DNA from 4 places in the Lactobacillus sp. HMSC08B12 genome. Region 1 is predicted to be linked to each of the others. Evidence: predicted binding sites of a transcription regulator. Region 1 holds the regulator's gene; each other region holds the start of a gene.

The links. Region 1 encodes HrcA, which represses chaperone genes, less so after heat shock. Its sites were predicted from a motif close to TTAGCACTCNNNNNNNNNGAGTGCTAA; they were not measured.
Region 2: the regulator HrcA is predicted to act here: its motif matches at 2,578-2,604, upstream of HMPREF3168_RS09405 (Hsp20/alpha crystallin family protein).
Region 3: the regulator HrcA is predicted to act here: its motif matches at 2,186-2,212, upstream of groES (co-chaperone GroES).
Region 4: the regulator HrcA is predicted to act here: its motif matches at 2,168-2,194, upstream of HMPREF3168_RS05220 (ATP-dependent Clp protease ATP-binding subunit).

The regions. Positions count from the first base shown of each region.
Region 1 is NZ_KV793116.1:964-4,796, forward strand. Features, by position in the region: gene ribF (riboflavin biosynthesis protein RibF) at 1-866, shown strand, start outside; gene hrcA (heat-inducible transcriptional repressor HrcA) at 1,003-2,046, shown strand; gene grpE (nucleotide exchange factor GrpE) at 2,058-2,675, shown strand; gene dnaK (molecular chaperone DnaK) at 2,735-3,833, shown strand, end outside.
Region 2 is NZ_KV793222.1:12,016-15,848, reverse strand. Features, by position in the region: gene HMPREF3168_RS09420 (GMP reductase) at 1-484, opposite strand, end outside; gene HMPREF3168_RS09415 (adenylosuccinate synthase) at 670-1,959, shown strand; gene greA (transcription elongation factor GreA) at 2,043-2,504, opposite strand; gene HMPREF3168_RS09405 (Hsp20/alpha crystallin family protein) at 2,732-3,157, shown strand; gene HMPREF3168_RS09400 (C1 family peptidase) at 3,273-3,833, shown strand, end outside.
Region 3 is NZ_KV793143.1:1,093-4,925, forward strand. Features, by position in the region: gene HMPREF3168_RS04340 (ABC-F family ATP-binding cassette domain-containing protein) at 1-1,117, opposite strand, end outside; gene HMPREF3168_RS04345 (redox-sensing transcriptional repressor Rex) at 1,409-2,095, shown strand; gene groES (co-chaperone GroES) at 2,251-2,535, shown strand; gene groL (chaperonin GroEL) at 2,558-3,833, shown strand, end outside.
Region 4 is NZ_KV793161.1:2,260-6,092, reverse strand. Features, by position in the region: gene HMPREF3168_RS05220 (ATP-dependent Clp protease ATP-binding subunit) at 1-2,122, opposite strand, end outside; gene HMPREF3168_RS05215 (hypothetical protein) at 2,291-2,491, shown strand; gene HMPREF3168_RS05210 (phosphocarrier protein HPr) at 2,598-2,864, shown strand; gene ptsP (phosphoenolpyruvate--protein phosphotransferase) at 2,864-3,833, shown strand, end outside.

The sequences.
Region 1 (3,833 bases):
TTGATGGAGTTCATATCGGCCACCAGAAGTTGATCAAGGAAGCCAGGATAATTGCAGTTGAGAAGGATCTACCATTGATGGTGCTGACCTTTGACCGCCACCCCAAGGAGGTCTATGCCGGAGTTAAGGACTTTGAATACTTGAACACACCGGAGGAAAAGGCCTACGAAATGTCCAAGATCGGGGTCGACTACCTGGTGATTCTCAAGTTTACGCCGGGGTTCAGCCACCTGGCTCCCCAGGCCTTCGTTGATGAGATCATCATGGGCCTGAAAGCAGACACGGTGGTAGCCGGCTTTGACTACAGCTACGGCCCAAAGGACGTGGCCAATATGGAAAATCTGCCGGCCTTTGCCAAGGGCCGCTTTGACATCAAGGTGGTTCCAAAGCAGATCTTTGCCGGGAAAAAAATCGGTTCAACTGAAATCCGCCAGGCTGTTAAAAGCGGCAATCTCCGCTTGGCCACGGAACTTCTGGGCCACCCGTATTTGACCAGTGGCAAGGTCGTCCACGGCTTCAGAAACGGCCACAAGCTGGGCTTCCCAACCGCGAATTTGGAGCTGGCCTGGCCAAAAGTTTTGCCGAAAATCGGAGTCTACGCGACCATGACCCAAGTAGGGGACAGCTGGCACCAGTCAATGACCAGTGTCGGCTACAATGTCACTTTCAATGATGAGAAGAAGATTTACATCGAATCTAACATCTTTGATTTTGACCAGGACATTTACGGCCAGCAAATCACCATCGCCTGGTACAAATACTTGCGCGGGGAAGAAAAGTTTGCCGATATGGCGGCTTTAAGCGAGCAGCTGAAGCTGGACCAAGTCGCTAGTGAAAACTATTTTAGTTCACTGATTGAGCAGTAATAAGAACGGTCTTTTAAGCGAGACCGTTTTTTTGCGGGATTTTTTTAGCATTCTCCTTGACTAACTGCTAATTTCTTGTTAATCTATGCCATGTTAGCACATGAAAGTTGTGAGTGCTAAAAGCGAGGGCGATGTTATGTTGACCGAACGTCAAGAACTTATTCTAAAGACAATTATTCAAGACTTTACCAAGACGCATGAGCCGGTTGGCTCAAAGACAGTCATGAATCAATTGGCGATTAAAGTGTCCAGCGCGACAATCCGCAACGAGATGGCGGTTCTGGAAGAGCATGGCTTGATTGAAAAGACCCACTCCTCCAGTGGCCGGGTGCCATCGACTGAGGGCTATCGCTATTACCTGGACAATTTGGTGCAGCCGCTGCAGCTGCCGGAAGAAATGTACAATCAAATTGGCTACCAGTTTGACCAGCCGTTCAACCAAGTGGACGAAATCGTCAAGGAAGCCGCCAGGATCCTGTCAGACTTGACTGACTACACGGCCTTTGCAGAAGGGCCGGAAGCCAAGAATGTCAGCATCACTGGCTTCAGAATCGTGCCCCTGGCTCCCCGGCAGGTCATGGCTATTCTGGTAACCAGCGATGGCAGCGTCAAGAACCAGCTCTACACCTTGCCGCGGCACATCTCAGGGGATGAAATTGAACAGGCGGTCCGCTTGATCAATGACCAGCTGGTTGGCAAGAATTTAAGCGAAATCAACAAGCAGACCTTTGAGCAGCTGTCCAGCAGCCAGATCGTGGGCAAGAATGCCCCGGAATTTCTGGAATTGCTGGAAGCCGTCATTAAGGACGCGGCAAGCGAGCAGATGTATGTTGACGGTCAGCTGAACCTGCTCAACAATACTGAAAACAGCGATTTAAAAGCCATCAAGTCGCTATATGAACTGATCAATTCCAGCTCTCTGGCTGGAGAACTGATCGATCTCAGCGACAGTCCCAGCCATTACCCTGTCCATGTCCGCTTAGGAGCGGAACTAGAGAACGACCTGCTGAAGGATTTCAGCCTGGTAACGGCTGAATATAGCGTTGGCCACTACGGGCGGGGGACGATCGCCCTGCTGGGGCCGAGAAACATGCCTTACTCGGAAATGATCGGATTGATGGAATACTTCCGCCAGGAACTGGCCCGCAAGTTGTTAGATTACTATGGCAGATTTAAATAAGGAGGTTTGTCGTGAGCAAAGAAGAATTTCCAAGTGAGAAAGATTTGCCGCAAGAAGACCAGGAAAAGCAAGCCAAGTCAGCTGAAGCTGACAAGGCCGGCGTAAAAGAAGACAAAAAGGCAAAAGACAACAAAGAAGAAGCAGCCAAGCCAGCTGATGCAGAACTGGACCAGCTCAAGGCTGAAGTTGCCGCTTTGACCCAGAAGAACAAGGACCTGGAAGACAAGTACTTGCGCAGCGAAGCTGAGATTCAAAACGCCCAGCGCCGCTACAGCAAGGAAAGAGCCAACCTGGTCAAGTACGAGTCCCAGCGTCTGGGCAAGGATATCCTGGCCAGCGTGGACAACTTGGAAAGGGCTCTGCAGGTCAAGGCCGACGACGAGGCTTCCAGTCAGCTGAAGAAGGGGATCGAAATGACCCTGGAAGGCCTGGTCAGAGCCTTGAAGGACAACGGCATTGAAGAAATTAAGGCTGACGGCGAAAAGTTTGATCCGACATTGCACCAGGCGGTCCAAAGCGTACCGGCTGAAAATGATGATCAAAAAGGCCATGTCGTACAGGTCCTGCAAAAGGGTTACGTCTACAAGGACCGGACCCTGCGGCCAGCCATGGTTGTCGTTGCCCAGTAAGGCAATTTTTTAACAAAGCAATAAACAAGCAAAAATAAAGCAAAGGAGATAAAAAGACAATGTCTAAAGTTATTGGGATTGACTTAGGTACCACCAACTCAGCAGTTGCGGTTTTGGAAGGCAAGGAACCAAAGATTATTACCAACCCGGAAGGCGCTAGAACTACCCCTTCAGTAGTTGCCTTCAAAGACGGCGAAATTCAAGTCGGTGAAGTTGCCAAGCGGCAAGCCATCACCAACCCGAACACCATTGTTTCCATCAAGCGGCACATGGGCGAAAGTGACTACAAGGTTAAGGTTGGCGACAAGGCTTACACCCCGCAGGAAATTTCAGCCATGATCCTGCAATACATCAAGAAGTTCTCAGAAGACTACCTTGGTGAACCAGTTACTGACGCGGTTATCACTGTTCCAGCCTACTTCAACGACGCGCAACGGCAAGCAACCAAGGACGCCGGCAAGATCGCGGGCTTGAACGTGCAACGGATCATCAACGAACCAACTGCTTCAGCCCTGGCCTACGGCTTGGACAAGGATGAAGACGACGAAACTGTTCTGGTTTACGACCTTGGTGGTGGTACTTTCGACGTTTCCGTCCTGCAATTAGGTGACGGCGTCTTCCAAGTTCTGTCAACCAACGGTGACACTCACCTGGGTGGGGACGACTTTGACAACAAGATCATCGACTGGCTGGTTGATGGCTTCAAGCAAGAAAACGGCGTTGACTTGTCCAAGGACAAGATGGCAATGCAACGTTTGAAGGATGCGGCTGAAAAGGCCAAGAAGGACTTGTCAGGCGTATCTTCAACCCACATCTCCCTTCCATTCATCTCTGCTGGTGAAGCAGGTCCTCTGCACTTGGAAGCAGACCTTACCCGGGCTAAGTTCAACGAACTGACTGACGACTTAGTGCAAAGAACCAAGATCCCATTTGACAACGCCCTGCGTGACGCTGGCCTGTCAGTTGGCGACATCGACAAGGTTATCTTGAACGGTGGTTCAACCCGGATTCCAGCAGTTCAAGAAGCTGTAAAGCAATGGGCCGGCAAGGAACCAGACCACTCAATCAACCCAGACGAAGCCGTTGCTTTGGGTGCCGCAATCCAAGGCGGGGTTATCTCCGGTGACGTTAAGGACATCGTTTTGCTTGACGTTACTC
Region 2 (3,833 bases), on a different contig from region 1:
GTTCCCGGACGGCTTCCGGCGTTGCCACGTTGCCGGCCGTCAAGAAGGTGTCCGGCATTTTTTCCTTAATGTACTTGATCATGTCGATCACGTAGACTGAGTGCCCGTGGGCCACGTCGATCGTGGTGTATTCCGGGATCAAGTCCTTTTCCACCAGTTCGTCGATGAAGTCATATTCATCGCCTTTGATGCCGACGGAAATCGATGCAAAAAGTCCCTTCTCATGCATCATCTTGATGAAGTCGGCCCGCTTTTCGGGCTGGAAGCGGTGCATGACATAGTAGTAGCCATTTTGGGCCAGCCAGACCGCCAGCTTTTCGTCAATGACGCTTTCCATATTGGCGGGAACGACTGGGATCTTGAAAGTTCGGTTTCCAAACTTGACGCTCGTGTCACATTCCTTCCGGCTCTTCACGATGGCCTTGTTGGGCACCAGTTGGATATCATCATAGTCAAAAGCTTCCATGCTGAAATAATTGTTCATTTTTTGCCAGCTCCTTTTTTAAAGTACCTTTGATACTTTACTGACATTTCCCATAAAAGTCAAGGTTTATTCGAACTATTCACGAACGTTCTGAAAATATTATTCGGATTTCCTGTTGACTAATTGCCCGGCAAATGCTAACCTTTCTAACGTAAGTTCTACGAAATATTTTTTGAGGTGAAAAAATGACATCAATCGCAGTTGTCGGCAGCCAATGGGGCGACGAAGGAAAGGGTAAGATTACAGACTTTTTAGGGACGACGGCAGACCTGTCAGTTCGCGCTAACGGCGGTAACAACGCTGGCCACACGATCGACTTTGACGGCAAGGAATTCAAGATGCGCTTGATTCCATCCGGGATCTTCGCGGCTAAATTGGGCGCCGTGATCGGCAACGGGCTGGTTATCAACCCTGAAGTCCTCCTGGGCGAACTGGACAACTTGGAAAAGAGCGGGATCGACACCAGCAACTTGAAGATCTCCAACCGCGCTCACGTCATCATGCCTTACCACGTAATGCAAGACACTTATGAAGAAGAAGCCAAGGGCAGCCTGAAGGTCGGCACCACCAAGAACGGGATCGGGCCAACTTACATGGACAAGGCTTCCAGAATCGGCATCCGGGTCTGCGACCTGATCGATCCGGAAACTTTTGCGGAAAAGCTCCGCTTCAACCTGGAAAGCAAGAACGCCCTCTTCACCAAGGTTTACGGCAAGCCAGCCATGGACTTTGACGAAATCTACAACAAGTACGTTGAATACGGCAAGCGGATCGCCAAGTACGTTTGTGACACTTCCCTCTACGTCAACGACGCCCTGGACAGGGACGAAAAGGTCCTCTTTGAAGGTGCCCAAGGGATCATGCTGGACATCGACCAGGGTACCTACCCATTCGTAAGTTCTTCTAACTCAGTTTCCGGCGGGATCGCTTCCGGCAGCGGGATCGGGGCTAACCGGATCAAGACTGTCCTGGGCATCTGCAAGGCCTACACTACCAGAGTTGGTGCCGGCCCGTTCCCAACTGAACTGCACGATGAAACCGGCGACAAGATCCGGGACATCGCCCACGAATACGGTACTGTTACTGGCCGTCCGCGCCGGGTTGGCTGGTTTGACTCAGTTGCCCTCCGTCACGCCAAGCGCGTAGCCGGCATCAACGCCTTGAGCTTAAACCTGCTGGACGTCTTCAGCGGCTTTGACAAGATCAAGATCTGCGTGGCCTACGACTTAAACGGCAAGCAAATTGACTACTACCCAGCCAGCTTGAAGGAAGTTGAAGCCTGCCAGCCAGTTTACGAAGAACTGCCAGCCTGGGAAGAAGACATCACCGGCGCCAAGAGCTGGGAAGACCTGCCAGAAAAGGCCCAGGCCTTCGTCAAGCGGATCAGTGAAATCACTGGCATCCCTGTCGTGACTGTTTCTGTCGGCCCAGACCGGGAACAAACCATTGTTTTGCAAGACCCATGGACTCTGTAAGACGGTAAAAAAGCTATCAACACAAAAACCGTTTCGCCTGGCGAAACGGTTTTTCTTGTCTTTATATTTTCTTCTGCTGTTTGCTACTTGACCGACAAAATGGTCACTTCATAGTCCCCCATTGGGGCTTCAACTGTCACCCGGTCTCCGGCCTTGTGCTTCATCAGGGCGTGGCCCAAAGGCGAGTCAAAGGGCAGTTTTCCATCCCCTACGGCCTCTTCCATCCGGCCGACGATCCGGTATTCTTCAACCTCCTGGTCGTCTTCATAGCGGATTTCCACCTGCTTGCCCAGGTTGACCTTGCCGTCGTTGACCGTTTCGATGACTTCCGCGTATTTCAGCTGCTTGTTCAAGTAGCGGACCCGGCTGTCCAGGTGGCGGAGTTCTCTTTTAGCGGTTGAATATTCAGTATTTTCGGACAAGTCGCCCAGGGCCCGGGCCTCCTTCAGGTTCTGCACCCGGCGGGGCCGGTCAGCCTTCAAGGCCGCAATCTCGTCTTCAATCTGCTTGTAGCCCTCGGGGGTCATTTTCTGATAATATACCATGCTTGCCAGTCGCCTTTCACTTCCATTTTTTAATCATTATAGCCCGCCCAGGTCTTTTTGCCAAAAATTTTATTTAGCAGTCAAAAAAGTTGAATGCTAATTACGCCATTTTTCCCAAAAGGGACTATAATATAGTTGTCGGGAAAGAAAGCGGCTCCGCCGCTTCTCTCCCCGCCTCTGTTTGTAAAAGGCAATTTGAATAATTTGTTGAAGGGAAGTTTTAGACTATGACTAATGATTTAATGAACCGTTACAACGACTTGTTCGATCACATGGGCGGCTGGCTTGACAACTCCAAGGACTTCTTGGACAGCCACGCTTTCAGAAACATTTTGCAATCAGACGTTGCTGAAGATGAGCACGAATACACCGTCAAGGTCGACGTGCCGGGGATGAGCAAGGATGACATCCACCTCTCTTACACTGACGGGATTTTGACGATTTCCGGCCACCGCAGCACTTTCAAGGATGACAGCGACAAGAAGAAGAACCTCCTGCGCCAGGAACGCAGCGAAGGGTCAGTTTCCAGAAGCTTCAGCCTGCCGAACGTTGACAAGAAAGGCATTAGCGCCAAGCTTGACGGGGGCGTTTTGACGGTTACCCTGCCAAAGGCAGCTCCAGAAGAAAACGAAGACACGATTACTATCGAATAAGCCCAGAGTGCTTAGAGAAGCCCAGAGTGCTTAGAGAAGCCCGCGAGGGCTTCTTTTTTTGTCCTCTTTAGCGTAAGATTATTCTATAATCATCTATTGCTAAAGGAGATTTTTCATGTCACACGAATTAAGCCCCCAGCTCCTGGAGTCCTTCAGCCGGGACTTCAACGCTGATCCTAAAAATCAAGTAATTTCCCGAGCCGCCAGAAGAAGCGGCCTCTTGGAAGCCGCCTACAACCCGGCCGTCAGCCAGCGGCTGAACCGGAGTTTTTCCATCGAGCTGGACACTGACAATGTCACCAACCAGCAGCAATCCGGCCGCTGCTGGCTCTTTTCAACCTTGAACGTGGTCCGGCACAATTTTGGCAAGGCCAACAAGGCTAAGAACTTCACCTTCTCCCAGAGCTACAACTTTTTCTGGGACAAGATTGAACGGGCCAACTACTTCTACGACCGGATCATTGCTACGGCTGACCGGCCTTTGACTGACCGGACGGTCCGCGGCTACTTTGACTGGTGCCAGACCGACGGCGGCCAGTGGCACATGGCAGCTTCCCTCATCGCCAAATACGGTGTAGTACCGGCTTACGCCATGCCGGAAAGCTTCAACAGCAACCACAGCCAGGCTTTGGACATGGTTTTGGCCGACAAGGAAAGAAAAGATGCCTTGACCCTG
Region 3 (3,833 bases), on a different contig from region 1:
GCTGCTTCATGACGGTCTTTAAAAGGGTGGACTTGCCGATCCCGTTTTGGCCAATGATGGCCACCCGGTCACCCTTATTGATCTGGAAGGAGATGTCCTTAAGCATGGTCTTGTCTGGATAGCCAACGGCCAGGTCCTTCAAGATCAAGACTTCCTTGCCTGACGGCCGGGCGCTGTCAAACTTGATCCGGACTTTTGACTTGTGCTTTGGCGGGTCGACCAGTTCCATTTTCTCCAGGGCCTTGCGCCGGCTTTGGGCCTGCTTGGTGGTGGAAGCGCGGACGATGTTCTTTTGGATGAACTCTTCTTCTCGCTTGATCTCTTCCTGCTGCTTTTCATAAGCGGCTTCTTGCTGCTGGTCGCGCAGTTCTCTTTGCGCCAGGTACTGGCTGTAGTTGCCCTTAAAGACAGTCAGTTCCCCATGCTGGAGTTCAAAAATCTGCGTAGCCAGGTGGTCTAAGAAGTACTGGTCGTGGGAAACCGTCAGGATGGCGCCAGGGTAGTTCTTAAGGAAGGCTTCCAGCCAGTCCAAAGTATCCAGGTCCAGGTAGTTGGTCGGTTCGTCCAAAAGCAGGAGCGGGGGCTTCTTTAAAAGGAGCTTGACGAAACTGAGCCGGGTCTTTTCCCCGCCGGACAGGCTGGCAATCTGCTTGTTCCAGGTCGCTTCCGGGAAGTTGAAGCCGTTGAGCATGCTCTTGATTTCGGCCTGGTAGGTATAGCCGCCGGCTTGTTCAAAATTATACTGGGCCTGGTCCAGGCGGCGCAGAAGCTCTTCGTCTTCCGGATGGTCGGCGATGGCGTACTGCAGCTTCTCCAGCTGCTGGCCCTGGTCGATCAAGGGCTGGAAGACCGTCAGCATCTCTTCCCAGATCGACTTCTCTTCGTCAAAGTCGTGCTCCTGGGCGATGTAGCCAAGCTCGATCCCCTTGTTGACGGTAAATTCCCCCTGGCTGGCTTCCTGGCGGCCGGTCATGATCTTTAAAAGGGTCGTTTTCCCGGCCCCATTTGGCCCGACCAGGCCGATCCGGGCATTGTTCTCAATTGAAAAGTTTACCTTGCTGAATATAGGAGCAGCCCCGAAGCGTTGCTCCAAATTGTGTCCTTGTGCTATTATCATATTTTTTCACCTTGAAACATTGTACCATGCAAAAGGCTTGCCTGCCGCCAGCCAGGCTGATTTTCCCTTTCTTTTCCGCTTCTTTTTCCCTCCTTTTATTTTTCCTTTTTCTTTAAAGAAAATGCCGGAAGCGCTGATCTCTTAATCAATTTGTGAAAAAGTTCAATAAAAAGGATTTTACGGCAAATATTGTGAAAATACGACTTGCCAAGGACTGGTAAAAATGGGTATCATAGTAGAAGATTGATTAGAGATTCACATTCACAAAATAAAAACTGGAGGCATCTTTTTATGAACAACAAATTTAGAATTCCCAAGGCTACTGCCAAAAGATTGCCGCTATATTACCGCTACTTGCTGCTTTTGAATGATGAAGGCAAAGACAAGGTTTCTTCAACTGAACTGGCGGAAGCCGTTCAAGTCGACAGCGCTTCAATCCGCCGGGACTTTTCTTACTTCGGTGCCCTGGGCAAGCGGGGCTACGGCTACGACGTCAAGAACCTGCTCAGCTTCTTTAAGAAGATCCTCAACCAGGACACTTTGACCAATGTTGCCCTGGTCGGGGTCGGCAACCTGGGTCATGCCCTTTTGAACTACAACTTCAAGCGCAGCAACAATATCAGAATTTCCTGCGCCTTCGACATCAACCCGGAAATCACCGGCAAGATCACCCAGGGGGTCCCGGTTTACTCAATGGATGAAATGAAGCAGCAGATCGCTGACCAGCAGATCCGGATCGCTATCTTGACCGTTCCCCAGGCGACGGCCCAGAAGACGGCTGATGAAATGATCGAAGCCGGGATCAAGGGGATCATGAACTTTACCCCGATCCGCCTGTCCGCCCCAAACGGGGTCCGGATTCAAAACGTCGACCTGGCTACCGAATTGCAGACCTTGATCTACTTCCTTGACTCTGACGAAATGATCAAGAAGCAGCTGGAAGAGCGGAAAAAGGCCATGAACAACACGAATAAATAAGGAAAACAGCACTTTTTAGCACTCTCGACTAAAAAGTGCTATTTTTCTCTTGCCTTTTTTGAAAAAAGGGATTATTATCATAGTTGTAAGTTAGCACTTGATTAAGATGAGTGCTAAAGAATTTCTAAAGACAATTAATTTCAGGAGGGAATAACGTGTTACAACCAATTGGAGATCGCGTGATCGTTGAAGTTAAAGAAGCTGAAGAACAAACCGTTGGTGGCATCGTACTTGCTTCCAACGCTAAGGAAAAGCCAATCCAAGGCAAGGTTGTTGCCGTAGGCGGCGGCCTGTACGCGGAAGATGGCAGCAAGCTTCCTATGACCGTCCAAGAGGGCGATGAAGTTTTATACGATAAGTATTCTGGTACCAAGGTCAAGTACGAAGGCAAGGAATACTTAGTCCTTCATGAAAAAGACATTTTGGCAATCGTTAAGTAATTTAAGGAGTGTGAATTAAAAAATGGCAAAAGACATCAAGTTTTCAGAAGACGCAAGACGTTCACTTTTAAACGGGGTTAACAAGCTGGCCAACACGGTCAAGACGACCTTGGGGCCTAAGGGCAGAAACGTTGTTTTGGAACAAAGCTACGGCGCCCCAACGATTACCAACGACGGCGTGACCATCGCCAAGGCAATTGAACTGGAAGACCACTACGAAAACATAGGGGCCAAGCTGGTTGCTGAAGCTGCGTCAAAGACCAACGACATCGCTGGTGACGGTACGACCACGGCCACTGTTTTGACCCAAGCCATCGTGCAAGAAGGGATGAAGAACGTGGTTGCCGGGGCTAACCCAGTTGGCATTCGCCGCGGGATTGAAAAGGCCACCCAAGCAGCCGTTGACCAATTGCACAAGAACAGCCACGAAGTTTCCAGCCGGGACCAAATTGCCCAAGTTGCTTCAATCTCAAGTGCTTCAAAGGAAATCGGCGACTTGATCGCTGAAGCCATGGAAAAGGTCGGCAATGACGGTGTTATCACCATTGAAGACTCCCGCGGGATCGAAACTGAACTGAGCGTGGTTGAAGGGATGCAATTCGACCGCGGCTACCTGTCCCAATACATGGTAACGGACAACGACAAGATGGAAGCTGACTTGGAAAACCCATACATCTTGATCACTGACAAGAAGATTTCCAACATCCAGGACATCTTGCCAATGTTGCAGGAAATCGTGCAACAAGGCCGCTCACTCCTGATCATCGCTGATGACGTGACTGGCGAAGCTTTGCCAACTCTTGTTTTGAACAAGATCCGCGGTACCTTCAACGTTGTTGCTGTTAAGGCTCCTGGCTTTGGTGACCGCCGCAAGGAACAACTGGCTGACATCGCTGCTTTGACTGGCGGTACGGTAATTTCTGAAGACCTGGGCCTGGAACTCAAGGACACCCAGCTCAGCCAATTGGGTCAAGCCCGCCGGGTAACTATCACCAAGGACTCAACTACTATCGTTGACGGCTCTGGCGCTAAGGAAGCCATCCAAGAACGGGTTGACACCATCAGAAAGCAAATCGAAGACACTTCTTCTGACTTCGACAAGAAGAAGCTGCAAGAACGTCTGGCAAAGCTGACTGGCGGCGTAGCCGTAATCCACGTCGGTGCTGCTACTGAAACTGAACTCAAGGAACGCCGCTACCGGGTAGAAGACGCCTTGAACGCTACCCGTGCCGCTGTTGACGAAGGCTACGTAGCTGGTGGTGGTACTGCTTTGGTTAACGTTGAAGAAGCTGTTAAGG
Region 4 (3,833 bases), on a different contig from region 1:
AGTCCGCCACTAATTGCTTGGCTTCAGTGTGGTCCAGCTTGTAGTCGGCCACCTTGTCTTCAATTTCTTCCTGGATGACCCGGCGAAGCGGACGAGCGCCCATTTCCGGATCGTAGCCTTCCTCAACCAGCTTGTCCTTGGCCGCGTCGGTAACCTTGATGTGCAGGCCCTGGTCGCTGACCATGGCATTGGTCTTGTCCAAAAGGAGGTTGACGATCTGCAGGAGGTTGCCCTTGCTCAATGGGTGGAACTGGATGATGTCGTCAAAACGGTTCAGGAATTCCGGCTTGAAGTACTGGCTCATCACCTTGCGGGTTTCTTCAGCTTCATTCTTGTTGTTTTCTGCCGCGAAGCCTACGCTGGCCGTCTTGATTCCCTGGCCGGCGTTTGAGGTCATGATGATGATCGTGTCCTTGAAGGAAACAGTCCGCCCTTGTGAGTCGGTCAAGCGGCCGTCGTCAAGAATCTGCAAGAAGAGGTTCAAAACATCCGGGTGGGCCTTTTCAACTTCGTCCAAAAGGATCAAGCTGTATGGGTTGTGGCGGACCCGTTCGGTCAATTGGCCGGCTTCTTCATAGCCGACATAACCCGGGGCAGACCCAATCAATTTGGAGACGGAGTATTGCTCCATGAATTCGGACATGTCGAAGCGGATCATGGCGTCTTCGCTGCCGAACATCTTCAAGGCCAGCTGCTTGGCCAGCTCGGTCTTGCCGACCCCGGTCGGGCCAACAAAGAGGAAGGAGCCGATTGGCCGGCCGGACTTGTTGAAGCCGATCCGGTTTCTTCTGATGGCCCGGGCCACCTTGTCAACGGCCTCGTCCTGGCCGATAACCTTAGCCTTGAGGTCGCTGGCTAGGTTGATCAGCTGGTTTTCTTCTTGTGCCTGGATGTCGCCGACCGGGATGTTGGTCTTTTCTTCCACGATCTTGTCCATGACCTTGGCCGTAATGGTTGGGGTCTTGTCCGGGTCGACGTTTTGGTCCTTCAGCTTCTCGTATTTTTCGATCTGGTCGCGGTAGTAGGCAGCCTTTTCGTAGTCTTCGTTCTTCAAGGCATCCTGCTTGAGCTTCTCAGCCGCGTCGATTCTTTCCTGGATCTTTTCCTTATCGATGTAAGGGATGGTCAGGTTCATTCTTGACCCGGCTTCGTCCAGAAGGTCGATGGCCTTGTCTGGCAGGAAGCGGTCCTGGATGTAGCGGGCAGACAGCTTGACGGCGGCTTCGATGGCGTCGTCAGTGTATTTGACGTGGTGGTAGTCCTCGTAGCGCTTCTGGATCCCCTTGAGGATCTTGATTGTCTCGTCGATGCTTGGTTCCTTGACTTCAACTGGCTGGAAGCGCCGGGCCAGGGCGGAGTCCTTTTCGATTTCCCGGAATTCCTTGATAGTCGTAGCCCCGACTAACTGCAGCTCACCTCTGGCCAGAGCCGGCTTGATGATGTTGCCGGCGTCCATGCCGCCTTCAGAATTGCCGGCGCCGACGATTTCATGGATTTCGTCGATAAAGAGGATGATGTCCGGCTGGCTCTGCAGTTCCTTGATCAGCTGCTGCATTCTTTGCTCAAACTGGCCCCGGATCCCGGTCCCTTGGACCATGGAAACCATGTTGAGGGAGATGATCCGCTTGTTTTGTAACTTGGCTGGAACTGACCCGTCCACGATGTCCTGGGCCAGGCCTTCAACGACCGCGGTCTTGCCGACCCCGGCTTCCCCGATCAGGACTGGGTTGTTCTTGGTCCGCCGGTTGAGGATTTCAATTACCCGGGCGATTTCCCGGTCCCGGCCGATAACTGGGTCGATCTTGCCCTTCTTGGCCAGAGCTGTTAAGTCGGTCCCGAACTGGTCAAGAAGGGACTGGCCGCCGCCATTGCCGCCCCGGCCCGGGGTCGGGCCGAATGGATTTTGGTTGTTGTAACGGTTTGCGCCATTTGACTGCCCGTTCAAAGCATTGAAGAGGTCGTCAAAGTCGCCGAAAAAGTTGTTATTATTCATTTGATTTCCTTGTTGATTCCTTAACTCTTGGTAGCATTGCTGACATAAGTCTATTTCATTGTTTTGGCCGTTGATCTTCGTGTAAAGATGTATCGAGGCCTGCCGTTGGTGGCAGTTTTGACACAACATGTTAAAATACCGCCTTTCATCAAAGCTCTGCCTAAATTATAGAGCTTAGCACTCTAATTAGTCAAGTGCTAAGACTCGGGGGAGAAAATAGCCGGCCTTTGAGACTTCTTCCTTTAATTTTGACAAAAAATTGCGCTAAAATAATGGACAGGAGGTTGTGACATTAATATGGACTATACTGATATTTTGGAGAAATTGGTATCAGGCGACTTGCTGGAGTACCAGATCGACCCGCAGAATGACCCGGAAGATGCGTTTGCTTTCCAGCAGAGCCTGCGCAATTACGGAAAAAACAAGAAAATCACCGGCCGGGCCGGCCGCGGCGGGGTTATTACCTATACTTCGATAGAGAATAAGCCCAAATATTAATGAAAACATTTACAATTAAGTTGTATTGACCTCGAAAACATGTTATTCTTTAAAAGAAACGGTACTTTGGTACCCAATTCTTGATTTTTAAAGGAGATAATTTACGATGGAAAAGAAAGAATTTCACATTATCGCTGAAACTGGTATTCACGCTCGTCCAGCTACCTTGTTGGTACAAGCTGCTTCAAAGTTTGGTTCAGACATCAACCTTGAATACAACGGTAAGTCAGTTAACCTTAAGTCAATCATGGGCGTAATGTCATTGGGTGTTGGCCAAGGTGCAGACGTAACTATCAGCGCTGAAGGCGATGACGAAAAGGAAGCTATCGCAGCTATTGCTGAAACTATGTCAAAAGAAGGTTTGGCTGAATAATGACTGAAACTTTGAGGGGTATCGCAGCCAGTGACGGCGTTGCTGTTGCTCCAGCCTACCTCCTGGTCGAACCGGACCTTTCTTTTGAAAAGAAGTCCGTTGCTGACGTGGAAGCTGAAGTAGCCCGCTTTGATAAGGCAGTTGCCGAATCACAAGCTGAATTGGAAAGCATCCGCAAGATTGCCGCAGAAAGCTTGGGTGAAGAAGAAGCGCAAGTCTTTGACGCCCACTTGATGTTCCTGTCAGACCCTGAATTCACTGGCCAGATCAGCGCCAAGATCAAGAGCGACGCTGTCAACAGTGAAGCAGCTTTGGATGAAGTTGCCCAAAACTTCATCACTATCTTCCAAAGCATGACTGACAATGCCTACATGCAAGAACGTGCAGCTGACGTCCGCGACGTTTCAAAGCGGATCATGGCGCACTTGCTGGGCAAGGAACTGCCTAACTTGGCAAGCATCGACCACGAAGTAGTTCTAGTGGCTGAAGACTTGACGCCAAGTGACACGGCACAATTGAACAAGAAGTACGTTAAGGGCTTCGTAACTGACCTGGGCGGCCGGACTGCCCACTCAGCCATCATGGCCCGGTCTTTGGAAATCCCAGCTGTTGTCGGGACTGAAAAGATCACCACTTCTGTAGAAAACGGCCAAATGCTGATCGCTGACGGTTTGGATGGGGTGGCTATCGTTGAACCAAGCGAAGAACAAGTGGCTGACTACCGCAAGAAGGGCGACGACTTCGCTAAGCAAAAGGCTGAATGGCGGAAGTTGAAGGACGAACCATCAGTAACTGCTGACGGCAAGCACTTCACGATCGCTGCCAACATCGGTACTCCAGACGACCTGGCTGGCGTTTTGGAAAACGGTGCTGAAGCAGTCGGCTTGTTCAGAACTGAATTCTTGTACATGAACTCAAACGACTTCCCAACTGAAGAAGACCAGTTTGAAGCCTACAAGAAGGTTCTGG